One region of the Thermomicrobium sp. genome, then DNA from elsewhere that is predicted to be linked to it. Evidence: riboswitches for the same ligand, from Rfam matches in the RefSeq annotation. Region 1 holds a riboswitch; the other holds the start of a gene.

Region 1 (7,036 bases):
CCACTTGCCATCCGGGAGGATTGTCTGGCGTAAACGTCAGGACCCGTCGCTCGAACACTTGAACCAACACGCGCTTGGCTACGCCACCGACACGGACGGTCGTCCAGTACGCCTCGGTGATCGGAAAGCCCGTGGCATAGAACGGGTTAGGGAAGAGTGGACCCTCGCGAATGAACCCATATTCGTCGATCGGTCCGCGGCTGTTCATGAATGCCCAGAAAGGCGAGGCAACCGTGTGCTTCGTTTCGGGAACGAAGATCGCTGCAGTGACGCCGTAGCGACTGAGTGACGGATCGTCGCCCACGTTACCGGATCGGTCGAGGGTCGCCGTGACCAGTTGGCCGAGGGGTAACGGTGGGGCGTCGAGCAATTTTCGGAATGTCGCATAGGTCGGACCAGATGGATCGTCAGGATCGCCGGCCACGTTGATTTCAGCAGGACCGTATTCGACGAAGCTGTTGTCTCCGTATTGTCGCAGACCAGTCACGAGTTCCTTCGCCAGGAGACCGTTGGTCACACGCCAGGGCGAGTCGTACGGCTCTCGTTCATTCAGCTCCATGCGCGTCTTGTCGAAATACTGCACGGATCGAGCTCCGCCCTCAGCCTCGTGATAGCGCTCCCACAGTGCCGGTGTAATCGGTCCAGGACCCCACATCCAAGTCCGCGCTGCCCGACCGTTCCGCACCGGCGAGTCAGTCCTTGCCCATGTGCGACTGAATTCGTCGTGCGCGAACTCCTCAGCCCGTAAACTGGCCAGCGGTGCGACCGCGACGAGTATCACGAGCGTGCAGAAAGCAGACAACCACCGACCACGCATCGGAGACCCCCCTTCCTGCTCCGTTTTCGCCACCCTTCACAACGAAGGTTCGCAGCACGACGGGAACAGAGGTGTTCCCGTTGTGACGGACGACTTCATTTCCGTCGGCGAGTGCGAACGCACTCCACCTGTAGCCGGCCTGCCCGTGCGAGACGGACTGCGCCTCTGCTCTGCTCGCGCGGAGAATCAGCACGCACACGCAAACTGGTAGCGTGCGAGGTACCTTAGGGCCAACCGTCCATGAAGCGAGGATCCAGCAGACGGCTCGCTTGCCGAACATCGTCCACTTTGTTACGGTATTCCTTCGACAACGAGGCGGCTGCGGGAGCTCGGGGGTAACCGGGCTGAGAGGGTGGCGAGTCCGCTGCCACCGACCGCGGAACCTGAACTGGGTAATGCCAGCGGAGGGAAAGCCGTGACGCTCATCGGACGATCCTCGTCCTCCTCTCGCTCCCGATCCAACACGGTGCTCGCCAGCTCTTCGCGGAACTACAGCAGGCCCACGTGCCAGTCGCTCGACGAGCGAAGGCCATTGCTGCTCCACCGGACGCCCTTCTGCGGAGGTCTGTAGTGAGCCACGTCGATGCTGGCTGGCGCCTGGAACTCCGCGGCGTCACCAAGATCTTCCAGCGTGACCAGCTGGAGGTTCATGCTCTCGGCCCACTCGACCTGCGCGTCGCCGACGGTGAGTTCGTCAGCATCATCGGGCCATCCGGATGCGGGAAGAGCACGCTTCTCGACATGATCGCCGGTCTCGAGCAACCGACCAGCGGTGAGATCTGGCTCGACGGAGCTCCTGCCCCGTATCGGCTCGGCAGGGTCGCCTACATGCATCAGCGCGACTTGCTTCTCCCCTGGCGGACGGTACTCGAGAACGCGATCCTTCCCCTCGAGGTGAAGCGCGTTCCTCGTCGCCAGGCCATCGAGCGAGCTATGCCGTGGCTCACTCGTTTCGGCTTAGCCGAGTTCGCTTCCAGTTATCCAGCCCAGCTCTCGGGCGGGATGCGCCAGCGCGCGGCATTTTTGCGTACGCTGCTCACCGAATGCCCGCTCATGCTGCTCGACGAGCCATTCGGTGCACTCGATGCTTTGACACGCTCGAGCATGCAGGAGTGGCTACTCATGCTGTGGGAGGAACTCGACCGCACCGTCATCCTCGTCACGCATGACGTTGAGGAAGCGCTCTTGCTCAGCGATCGCGTCGTCGTTCTCAGCCAGCGTCCGGGAACGGTCGTGGCCGACATTCGTGTCGATTTGCCGCGCCCCCGAACGTACGCGGTCGTGACCGACCACGCATTCGTCTCCCTCAAAGCGCGCTTACTCGCCACGCTGCGTCGCCAGCCAACCCTGGGAGTTGTGACCGATGATGCGTGACCGAGTGTTACCGGGCCTTCTCCTGATGACAGCTCTCTCCGCCTGGGAACTGTCCTGCAGCGCATTCGCGGTCCCAGATTGGGTTCTGCCTCCACCGAGCGCGATCCTCGCCGCGCTGCTCCGCGATCACCGTCTTCTCCTCTTTCATCTCAGTGTCACCATGCAGGAAATCGGGTTAGGACTCATCGTTTCCATCGTCCTGGCGATCGTCCTGGCGACCGGTATCGTCGCCTCGCGGGTGATCGAACGGTCGGTGTATCCGCTCGTGGTCGCCTCCCAAGCGATCCCGATCGTTGCGCTGGCCCCGCTCCTCCTGATTTGGTTCGGCTACGGCTTGACACCTAAGGTAATCGTCGTCGTACTGATCTGCTTCTTCCCGATCGCCGTCAACCTGGTCGACGGCCTCCGCGGGGTCGATCACGAACTGATCGACATGGTCCGCAGTTTGGGTGCCTCGAAATGGCAGACTCTCCGTCTGGTGAGGTTCCCGGCGGCTCTCCCAGCATTCTTCTCCGGACTCCGCGTCGCTGCTGCTGTAAGCGTGATCGGTGCCCTCATCGGGGAATGGATAGGAGCTTCCGCTGGGCTCGGCTATCTCATGATCCGGGCAGCCTCGCAATTCCACACTGATCGCGTCTTCGCTGCTGTTCTCGTGAGTGCACTCGTCAGCATCGCACTGTTCGCCAGCGTGACCTGGCTCGAGCGTCTGACCCTTCCCTGGCGCACCCGACCGCGAACGGAATCCTGAGAGGAGGTCATCGATGATCTTGGCCGATCGCTACACCCGCCGACGTTTCCTCGCCCTCGGTGCCATCGCTCTCGCCACCGCCTGTCGTGGCGGAGCAGCGTCGCCACCGACCGAGACGCCCCCTGCATCGACTCCAGCCCCGCTCGGCCCCACGCCTGCATCCGGCTCACTCGAAGGAGTCAGCGTCGCCTTGGACTGGTACCCCTGGTCCAATCACACCGGACTGCTCATGGCGCAGGAGCGAGGTTTCTTCCGCGAGCTGGGACTCAAGGTCACCCTCGACGTGCCAGCCAACCCGGAAGACGTGCTCAAACTCGTGGCCACTGGACGCAATACGTTCGGCATCAGCTACCAGACCGACGTCCTCCTCGCCCGCGCGGAAGGCATCCCGATCGTCTCGATCGCAGCGCTCGTCCAGCATCCGTTGAATTCCGTCATGGCGCTGGAGCGAAGCGGTATCACGCGACCACGCGACCTCGTCGGTAAGCGGGTCGGTTACCCTGGTCTCCCCAGCGACGAAGCCCTGCTGGCCACCATGTTGGAAACCGACGGTGCACGCCTCGACGACGTGACACTGGTGAACGTCGGTTACGAGCTCGTGCGAGCCTTGCTGAGTGGCCAGGTCGACGCTGTGATCGGAGCATATTGGGTTCACGAGTCGATTCTCATCGAGCAACAAGGCGAACGACCCGTCATTTTGCGCGTCGAACAGTGGGGCGTACCCGATTTTTACGAACTCGTCATGGTGACGAGCGAGCGACAGGTCCGCGAGCAACCTGATCGCATCCAGCGCTTCGTGCGCGCGATGATCCGAGGGTATCGTGAAGCCGCGGCTGATCTCGACGGAGCAGTCCAGCTTCTCGTTCGCACGTATCCGGAAACGAATCAGGCGCTCGAAGAACGTGGCATCCGCCTCCTAGCCCCGCTGTGGACGGAAGGAGTACCGATCTTCGGCTGGCAAGAGGAAAACCGCTGGACCGACTACGCCGCCTGGATGCGCTCTCGTGGACTCTTACACGGCGACGTGGATGCCCGGCTCGCCTTCACGAACCGGTTCGTGGAGGCAGCGCGCGAGTAACCGGGCGGCACTCACGCTGCGCCTGTCCGCATAGACGAGACATCGTATCCTCGCGGCCCGATGCTCACCGATTGGTCCAGCGACACAGCAGTACACCCGACGAGCGCAATTCGCCCGTTCCGACCGAGCAGCCGCACGCTCACGACGCGCGAACGACCGCCGATCGCATCCGACCGGCGGGTGATATTGGGCATCCCCTCGACGGCGCAATCGCTCCGCCGGCGCTGCCGCGTGCATCCGTCGGCTTCACCCGAGAGCGAGCATCGCCTCTAAGGCACGCCGTGCCGGCACCGCGATCTCCTCGGGAACCGTAATCACATGCTTGAGATCGCGCAGCGACTCGTACACCTTTTCGAGCGTCACTCGCTTCATGTATTGACAGATCGCGTCCTCGCGGACCGGGATGAAGCGCTTTCCCGGGGCTTTCTTGTGCAACCGGTGCAGGATACCGACTTCCGTTGCCACAACGAATTCTCGTGCTGCCGACTGAGCAGCGTAGCGGACCATCCCTTCGGTCGAGAGCAACTTCGCATCCGGGCGAAGGAAGATACACGTCGAGCTGCAACCACACTCCGGGTGGATGAGGAATTCCGCGTCCGGATGCGCAGCGAGCTGCGCAGCAAGATCCTCACTCCGAATCCCCGCATGGACATGACACTCGCCGAGCCAGATATCCAACTTGCGGCCCGTCACGCGCTCGACATGTGCACCGAGGAACATGTCGGGGACGAAGAAGATCGGTCGATCTTCTGGCAGGCTCGCGACCACCTCCACCGCGTTTGCGCTCGTGCAACAGATATCGGCCAAGGCCTTCACTGCTGCACTGGTATTTACGTAGGCCACGACGATTCCGTCAGGGTGTTGCTCGCGCCAGGCCCGCACGTCCTCCGGGCTGATCGTCTCGGCGAGCGAGCAGCCTGCCTCGAGATCAGGCAGGAGAACTGTTTTCTCGGGATTCAAAATCGCCGCGGTCTCGGCCATGAAATGCACGCCACAGAAAACGATGACTTCGGCATCCGTCCGCGTCGCTTCGCGCGACAACCCGAGCGAATCACCGACGAAGTCAGCGATATCCTGCACCTCCGGCCGCTGGTAGCTATGTGCCAGGATGACTGCACAACGCTCTTCCTTGAGCCGAAGAATCTCTCGAACGAGTTCCTGCTGTTCCATCAGATCGACTACCCTCCTTCAGCGTTCGTCGATAGCCACGACCTCCAGGGAGATGTCGAGTGCAGGTGCTGAGTGCGTCAGCGCGCCGACCGAAATCGCATCCACTCCTGTCTCAGCGACCGCCCGGACGCGCTCGAGCGTCACACCACCGGATGCCTCCACCTTGGCGCGTCCAGCTACGCGACGCACGGCCTCACGCATCGTCTCGAGATCCATGTTGTCGAGCAGAATCCAATCCGCACCAGCGGCCACCGCCTCTTCCAATTCCTCTAGCGTCGTCACTTCGACTTCGACCATCATGGTATGGGGAATCGCGTTGCGTACCCGCCGCACAGCTTCGCGTACACTTCCTGCCACCCGGACGTGGTTGTCCTTGATGAGAACCCCATCGAACAGACCGAACCGGTGGTTCCGACCACCACCGACGCGTACGGCGTACTTCTCGAGCAACCGCAGCCCAGGTGTCGTTTTGCGGGTATCCAGGATCATCACGCCCGTCCCAGCCACTGCATCGACGAAGCGGCGAGTCACTGTCGCGATACCGGAAAGGCGCTGCACGAGGTTGAGTGCCAGTCGTTCGCCAGCGAGTATGCCGCGCAGCGGTCCGATAACTTGACCGACGACGGTGCCCTCCGGAACCATCTCTCCATCCCGACGTATCGTCGTGACCCTCAGGCGCGTGTCGAGTTCGGCGAAGACCGCTTCGATCACGGGCATGCCGCAGAGGACACCTGGTTGCCGCATCACGATTTCCGCAGTACCGGTCGCCCCCGGAGGCACGACCGCAAGAGTGGTGCGGTCCCCATGTCCCAAATCCTCGCGCAACCACGCGCAGACCGCTTCGCGGAGCACCAGAAGCGGAATGTCCCAGTCGGGCGCAACCAAGGCACTGCTCCTCGGTACAGTCGCTACCGTTCGAGACCCACATTTTCCCTCTTCCCAGGATAGTCGAGCACCACCAGCTCCGACCAACTCGCTTCAGTATTCCGAACACGAAGCACGACGGGCAGAGCCTTTACTCTCGCAAGCTTTCTCACGGGTTCATCGCGAGGGGCGAACGCCCCCAGCTCCGCGAAGTCGCGGCCCAGCTGATGCATCGCACGAAGAGGCATGTCGGGAACCATCGGTCAACGGTCGACTGGACGGTAAAACCATCCAGAACTCGAGCACATGTCCCGTACCAACCGCTGATCCCGTGCTGTCATCTCCCCGAAAGGTCGACACCCTCTCGCCGCGACTTCGTCTTCGATCATGCACGGCTGCACAGTGGATCAGCACGCCCACGTCCCCCTGGGGTACACCCAGTGAGGTCGCAGAGAGAGACCCGCCTGGTATCGGGACTCGTGGGGTGGCCAGCCGGAAAGAGCTGGCCACCCGTGCTGTGGGAGGGCGGAAGTATGCGGAGGAGGTAGAGCGTCCGGCGCCGCACCGATCTACGAATGTGCTGAACGATCACGGCACGCTCTTGATGTACTCCACGAGGGCACCCAGAATCTCAGGCTTTTGGAGTTCGGGCATGAAGGGCTGAATCACATTCGCCATCGAGCCCTTCGGATAGCCCCTGACGATTTTGGCATCCGGCCGCAGTATCGATTCGCGCAGATAGGCGTCATCAACGACGACGCTCGAGCCATCCTCGAGCTGCACCTTCTTGCCGTAAATACCGTTCAGCGCCGGGCCGATCCCCGCTTGCCCCGTCGTGCTATGACAAGTGCTGCACGCATATTTATTGAAGAGTTCTTTCCCTCATACAGCGAGTTCTGCATTCACCGGCGGTGGTGTGCTTTTCTGCCCTGTCCCTCCTCCACCACTACACGCGACCAGGAGGATAGCCGCCAGCAAGCAGCCG
Region 2 (7,036 bases), on a different contig from region 1:
TCGCGTGCATCTCCTCGATCTCGCGCACCACCGCGCGGAACTTGCCTTCCTCGGTCCGGTAGATCACGTCCGGGTAATCGACGCGAATCATCGGCTTGTGCGTGGGAATGACCACAACCTCGAGGTTGTAGATCGTCTGGAACTCCTCGGCCTCGGTCGCCGCCGTACCGGTCATCCCGGCGAGCTTCTCGTACATCCGGAAGTAGTTCTGGTAGGTGATCGTCGCTTGCGTGACTGTCTCCTGCCGGACCCGCAAGCCCTCCTTGGCCTCGATCGCCTGGTGCAATCCCTCGCTGTAGCGGCGGCCCGGCATCATGCGGCCGGTGAACTCATCGACGATGATGACTTCACCGTCGCGCACGATGTAGTCTCGGTCACGCAGGTAGAGTTCCTTCGCTTTCAGTGCCTGCTCGAGATAGTGCACCGCATCCGAATAGCGATCGTCGTAGAGGCTATGCCCCTCCGGAATCCCTAACAACCGCTCCACCCGATCGATGCCAGCCTCGGTGAGCGTGACCGTCCGGTACTTGAAATCGACCGTGTAATGGACGTCGCGGCGGAGCTGACGAGCAATCTGCGCGAACTGGTAGTACCGGTCGACCGTCTCGCGCGCTGGACCGGAGATGATGAGCGGCGTCCGCGCCTCGTCGATCAAGATGTTGTCCACTTCATCGACGATGGCATAGGAGAGTTCGCGCTGGACGATATCTTCCGGCCGATAGACCAGGTTGTCGCGCAAGTAGTCGAAGCCGAACTCGTGATTCGTTCCATAGGTGATGTCAGCCAGGTACGCCTCCCGCCGGCTGACCGGTCGCCAGTGGTTGAGTCGGTCATCCGGGCTCGGGTCCGGCTGCGTATAGCTCGGATCGTAGATGCCCGAGAACTCGTGCGCGATCACCCCAACCGTGAGCCCGAGGAAGTGATAGATCGGGCCCATCCAGCCACCACCCACGCGCGAGAGATAGTCGTTCGGCGTGACGAGGTGACAACCTCGACCCAAAAGAGCGTTCAAGTACAGCGGCAGGGTCGCAACGAGAGTCTTCCCTTCACCAGTCTTCATCTCGGCGATCTTGCCTTCGTGCAGCACGATGCCAGCCATCAGCTGGACATCGAAATGCCGCATCCCCAGCGTTCGCCGAGCAGCCTCACGGACGGTCGCGAACGCCTCGACCAAAATGTCGTCGAGTGTCTCGCCGTCTTGCAGGCGCGCCTTGAACTCGTCGGTCTTGGCCCGCAGCTCGGCATCGCTCATCCGCTGGAACTCGGGCTCCAGCGCATTGATCTCGTCGACGATCCGGCGCAAGCGCTTGAGTTCGCGCTCGTTCGTGTCGCCGAAGATCTTTTTCAGCACGTTGCGCATCGACACGTCTCCCACGATCGGACTGGGCGGATGCATTGACTGCACCCGTACCCGTCAAGTCTACTCCTCAGCCGAGAGCACTGACGAAGGCCACCGACGAACTGGACGCAGGGAGGAAGGAAGCGCGCGATGACCGAGAGTCGATCCGTCCTCGATCACCTGCTTCCGCTGGCTCATCGCAGCGAACTCATCGTCGCCGCTTTGGCCACCCACCTCGCCTTCAACGTCGTGGCTGCACTGGCCTTCCGGCTGGCGGCACAGAGCAACAGCTGGTTGCCGTTCCTTCTCTGGCAAGTGGTCGGCAATCTCGCCGGGTTCCTCACCGTCTTGGCTCTGACGGTCCTCCTCCGTTTCGTTCCGTTATCGGTCGCTTATCCGATCACGACCGGTCTCTCGGTCATCGCGGTGCAGGTGATCGCTGCGCGGCTCTTGCTCCACGAACCGCTTCCACTGCGTGTCTGGTTCGGGACGATCCTCATCGTCCTCGGTATCCTGTTCGTGAGGGCACGGATCTGAGCTCATGGGTACGGCGCAGAGATGCCAGCGATCATCGCCGTTCGCCGAGCGGGTCTACGCCATCGTCCGGCGTATCCCGCCGGGCCGCGTCACGACCTATGGGCGTATCGCTCGTGCGGCCGGGCTCACTCGATCGGCACGAATGGTCGGTTGGCTTCTCCATGAGGCCCCACCCGATGTCGCGGCCGTCGCGCACCGGGTCGTGAACCGCAACGGTGAACTCACTGGCGGTTGGGCCTGGGGACACCCGAGCGTGATGCGGGCGCTTTTGGAAGAAGAGGGAGTCACATTCATCGACGAATATCGTGTCGATCTCTCGCGTCACCTCTGGGAACCACCCCTCGATCTCACGGGCGACGAAGGGTGAGCGCACCACCCGTGAGGCCAGGTATCGCTCGCGGCCGGCTCGGGCTCAACCTCCACCGACGAAATGGACGACCTCGAGCACGTCCCCGTCGCGGAGTTCGCAGTCCTCGTACCGCTCGCGCGGTACGATCTCACCATTGTGCTCCACCGCGACCAGTCGCGGATCCAGTCCGCGCAAACGGAGGAGATCGGCGATCGTCCGCACGCCGTCCAGTTCGACACGCTTGCCGTTCAACGTCAGCCGGATCGTCATGCTCCTCCCACCTTGTCCAAGGCTGCGCGAAACGCGTGCACCGCAGCGACCGGATCCGGGGCCGCCAAGATACCGCGGACGATTGCCACACCATGCGCCCCCGTTGCCACAATTGCCGGTACCCGCTCGGGCGTGATCCCACCGATCGCGATCACCGGGCAGGGTACCGCTCGCGTCACCGCCTGGAGCGCCTCGGGGCCGGCTGCCGCCCGACCGGGCTTGCTCGCCGTCTCGAAAACGTTCCCGAAGAGCAGGAAGTCTGCTCCCGCCTGCGCGGCTCGTTCGGCTGCCGTCACGCTGTGTACCGAGCACCCGACCAGACGGCCACGCCCCAGGAGGCGTCGCGCGCCCTCAGGCGGAAGACCACGCTCGGGAAGCTGCACGCCGTCCGCTTCGCTCAGGAGCGCGACATCGATCCGGTCGTTCACCAGCAACACGGCTGGCGGCATGACCAAGCGGCGAGCTTCCTGAGCTACCGCGAGCAGGTCGCCCGCCGCACGGTCGGGCGCCCGCAGGTGCACAGCGTCGACGCCGGCAGCGACCAGCACTGGGAGCAAGTCCAGCAGGCGATCGAAGGGACAAACCTCGGGATCGGTCACCAGGTGGAGCTGCGGCACACGCATCGCTCACGCACTCCGCGCAGCGAGCGCTCGATCGACCACCGCGCGGAGCTGCCGTGCAGCCTCGCGGACGTTCTCGGCACCGACGACCGCCGAGATCACCGCGACACCGACCGCACCAGCACGGATCACTGCAGCGGCGTTCGCAGCCGTGATGCCACCGATCCCGACCACCGGAATGCCGACCGCCCCAGCGATCTGCGCCAGGTGCTCGAGTCCGACTGCTGGACCAGCGTCCGGCTTGGTGGTGGTCGGATAGACCGGTCCGACGCCCAGGTAGTCGGCACCAGCTGCCTCGGCTTCCAATGCCTGTTCCAGCGTCTCCGGCGAAAAGCCGACGACCATCGACTCGGCGACCAGTTTCCGCGTCTCCGGAACCGGTAGGTCGCTCACACCGACGTGGACGCCGTCGGCCTCGAGAGCGAGTGCGAGGTCGACACGGTCATTGACGACAAACAGGACGCCAGCCTCGCGGCAGAGCGCCCGCAACGCGCGTCCGATTTGGAGTGCCTCGCTCAGCGGCCCGGTCTTCCAGCGCAGTTGGAGCGCTGTCGCCCCGCCCGCGATCGCCTCCCGCGCGATCTCGATGTCCGAGCGCCCGCGGGCGAGTGCGCGATCGGTGATCACGTAGAGACGCAGCGCCTCGTGGAGACGTGCCCCTCGCCAGACCGTCACGCGAGACCTCCTAACGGACAACACCCTCGAGCGGAGAACTCGCTGACGCGTACGGCTTCTTCGGGATCCGGCCAGCCAGGTAGCAGAGCCGCCCGGCCTCGATCGCGAGGCGCATCGCTCGTGCCATCTTCACCGGATCACCAGCCTGCGCGATCGCCGTATTGATGAGACAGGCATCGGCTCCCAGTTCCATCGCCAGTGCAGCATCCGACGGCGCACCGATACCCGCATCGACGATCACCGGAACGCTCGCCTGCTCGACGATGATCTGGATCCACCGAAAGTCCGGCAGCCCCTGACCGGAGCCGATCGGCGAGGCGAGCGGCATCACCGTCGCGCACCCGATCTCCTCGAGCTGCTTGGCCAGGACTGGATCCTGGTTGATGTACGGCAGGACGACGAATCCTTCTTTGACGAGCACCTTCGCTGCCTCGAGCGTCCCGATCGGATCCGGCAAGAGATACTTCGGGTCTGGAATCACTTCCAGCTTGACCCAGTTGGAAAGACCCATCGCCCGCGCCAGCCGGGCCACGCGGATCGCTTCTTCGGCGGTGCGGCAGCCGGCCGTATTGGGGAGAATCTGATACTTGGTCCAGTCGATCACCTCGAGAATGCTTCGGCTCTTCGGGTCGTCGAAATCGATGCGGCGGAGTGCGACCGTCACCATCTCGCAGCCCGAGGCCTCGAGCGCTGCCAGCATCTCTTCGTTCGAGCGCCACTTCCCCGTACCGAGGATGAGACGCGAGCGAAACTCGCGATCGGCGATCTTGAGCGGCTCGTCCTCGATCATCGTCCAGGCGCGTTCTGGAGTTTCAGCCATCCCGCACCTCCTGTGTTTCCGGCACCGGTACCCACCAGGCATGGAAGTGATGGACCGGTGAGCGCCCCCGGCCGATCGCAAAGGCAGCCTCCAGCGCACGGTGGAGATACTGCTTGGCCTCCCAGACCGCTGTCGGAACGTCGAAACCGCGGGCCAGGAAAGCCGCGATCGCCGTGGAGAAGGTGCAGCCGGTCCCATGCGTGTGCGGTGTCTCGACGCGCGGCAGCACGAAGCGCTCGAACGACTGCCCGTCGAACAGGAGATCGACGACTTGTTCCCCCGGCACGTGCCCACCCTTGAGTACGACATAGCGGGGGCCGAAAGCATGGATGGCACGTGCCGCCTCGCGCATGTCGGCCTCGTTGCGGACTGGTCGGCCGCAGAGCACTTCGGCTTCTGGAGCATTGGGAGTCACGATGTACGCGAGTGGTAGGAGGAGATCACGCAAAGCGGCGACAGCATCCTCACGGAGCAAGCGGTCTCCGCTCTTGGCGACCATCACCGGATCGACGACTAGCCGCTCGATGCGGTGCTGACGCACTCCGGCCGCGACCGTCTCGATGATGGCAGCCGAGCTCAACATACCGGTCTTGGCGGCATCGGCGCCGATGTCCTCCATGACTGCGTCGAGTTGCGCTGCCACGATGTCCGTCGGGATCTCGTGCACTGCCGTCACCCCGACCGTATTCTGCGCCGTGATCGCCGTGATCACCGTCGAACCATAGACGCCGAGCGCGCTGAAGGTCTTCAGGTCTGCCTGGATGCCGGCACCGGCACCCGAATCGGACCCCGCGATCGTGAGAGCCTTCGGAACTCGCATCGACATCGCCACCTCCCGTCTCTCGTCGCGTCACAGGACGAGGCGGCGGAAAAACGATCCGCCGACCCGACGGGGCGGCGGGTGGTGGAAGAGCTGAGGAGCGGTGCCGTCCCTGCGCTGGTATTACCCAGATCAGGTTCGGAGGGTTGGTCGACCGAGCGTCGACCTCTCAGCGCTTCCGCGCACCCCTGGCACCCGTTGTGCCGAGCATAACATGAGCGAGTCGCACGGACAACCATCAGCGCTCGGCCTGGCGCGGATCGAAGGCATCGCACACGCGACCGAGCACCCCCCTCTCCGGAACGCCCGCGAAGCACGTCTTTCGCTCCGCAGCGGAGGAGCGTACGCGCTCGACCAGACGCCATCCTTGCGGCGCGTTTCCTCGATCGAAGACCGAAGTCAGCACGTGCAGTCGGAAATGCCGTTAAGGATGGGTAGCCCCAGCAGGTGCTGACTCACCATGCGAAAAGGGGCTAGATCAGCCTTTATACTTCCGCGCAAAACCTGGCGCAGAGCGGGCTGGCGAGAGGCGAAGAGGGTAGGGAGACGATGGACGATCAGCGCCGACTTCACTTGCGATTCGCAACCCGTGCCGTCCACGCCGGCGAGCGTCCGAACCCTCGTGACTTCATCCCCACCACGACCCCGATCTATCCAGCCTCGACCTTCCTCTACCCGAGCATCGAGCAGATGGACGCAGCACTCGGCGGTGCTGTTGGAGTCTTCGTGTATGGACGCTACGGCAACCCGACGACGGAAGCACTCGAGATAGCGGTAGCGTCTCTGGAAGAGCAGGAAGCAGCGCTCGCTTTTGCCTCCGGAATGGCCGCCCTGCACGCCACGATCCTCTCCTGCGTCGAGGCTGGGGATCGCATCGTCGCCTCGCGCGATCTGTATGGTCAGACCATCACTCTCCTCCGCACGATCTTCGGATCGCTCGGGGTACGGATCGAGTTCGTCGATGTCCTCGATCTCGATCGAGTGGAAGCTGCGCTGCGTCGCGGTGGAGTGCGGTTGCTTCTCTGCGAGACGATCTCCAACCCGCTGCTCCGCGTCACCGACCTTCCCAGCCTCGCGGAACTCGCCCACCGCTACGGCACTCGGCTGGCGGTCGACAACACCTTCGCCACACCCTATCTCGTGCGTCCCGGGGCGCTCGGCGCCGATTACGTGATCCACAGCGCGACCAAGTATCTCAGTGGACATGGCGATGTGACCGCGGGGATCGTCGCCACGACAGCCGATCGCCGCTGGGAACTCAACGAGATCAACAAGACGATCGGCAGCATCCTCGGTCCGTTCGAGGCCTTCCTGGTTCTCCGCGGACTCAAGACATTACCGCTCCGCATGCACCGTCAATGCGAGAACGCCAGTCGGATCGCTCGCTGGCTCGCTGAACATCCGCTGATCGAGCGCGTCCATTTTCCGGGACTGCCCTCTCATCCGAGTCACCAGACGGCTGTCCGTCTCCTCCCGCCAGGACTCTTCGGCGCCATCGTGTCGTTCGAAATCCGCGACGGGACACGCGAACGCGTGACGGCGTTCCTCGAACGCTTGCAACTCATCCTGCCGGCGACGACGCTGGGTGACGTCTACTCTGAAATCC

The links. A riboswitch is a leader RNA that binds a small molecule or an ion and turns the genes downstream of it on or off. The one in region 1 is predicted to bind thiamine pyrophosphate.
Region 2: it holds a riboswitch for thiamine pyrophosphate, as region 1 does, so the genes downstream of both, thiD (bifunctional hydroxymethylpyrimidine kinase/phosphomethylpyrimidine kinase) here and ACWIVK_RS11755 (ABC transporter ATP-binding protein) in region 1, are expected to answer to the same signal.

Annotation. Positions count from the first base shown of each region.
Region 1 covers NZ_JBRBZA010000073.1:969-8,004, forward strand. Annotated here, with positions in the region: gene ACWIVK_RS11750 (hypothetical protein) at 1-817, opposite strand, end outside; TPP riboswitch at 1,129-1,245, shown strand; gene ACWIVK_RS11755 (ABC transporter ATP-binding protein) at 1,388-2,191, shown strand; gene ACWIVK_RS11760 (ABC transporter permease) at 2,181-2,939, shown strand; gene ACWIVK_RS11765 (ABC transporter substrate-binding protein) at 2,953-4,017, shown strand; gene nadA (quinolinate synthase NadA) at 4,264-5,187, opposite strand; gene nadC (carboxylating nicotinate-nucleotide diphosphorylase) at 5,206-6,072, opposite strand; partial or broken gene ACWIVK_RS11780 (c-type cytochrome) at 6,640-6,921, opposite strand.
Region 2 covers NZ_JBRBZA010000044.1:162-7,197, reverse strand. Annotated here, with positions in the region: gene secA (preprotein translocase subunit SecA) at 1-1,360, opposite strand, end outside; gene ACWIVK_RS07910 (SMR family transporter) at 1,490-1,876, shown strand; gene ACWIVK_RS07905 (MGMT family protein) at 1,881-2,243, shown strand; gene thiS (sulfur carrier protein ThiS) at 2,289-2,495, opposite strand; gene thiE (thiamine phosphate synthase) at 2,492-3,118, opposite strand; gene thiE (thiamine phosphate synthase) at 3,122-3,790, opposite strand; gene ACWIVK_RS07885 (thiazole synthase) at 3,801-4,610, opposite strand; gene thiD (bifunctional hydroxymethylpyrimidine kinase/phosphomethylpyrimidine kinase) at 4,603-5,436, opposite strand; TPP riboswitch at 5,522-5,630, opposite strand; gene ACWIVK_RS07875 (trans-sulfuration enzyme family protein) at 5,980-7,036, shown strand, end outside.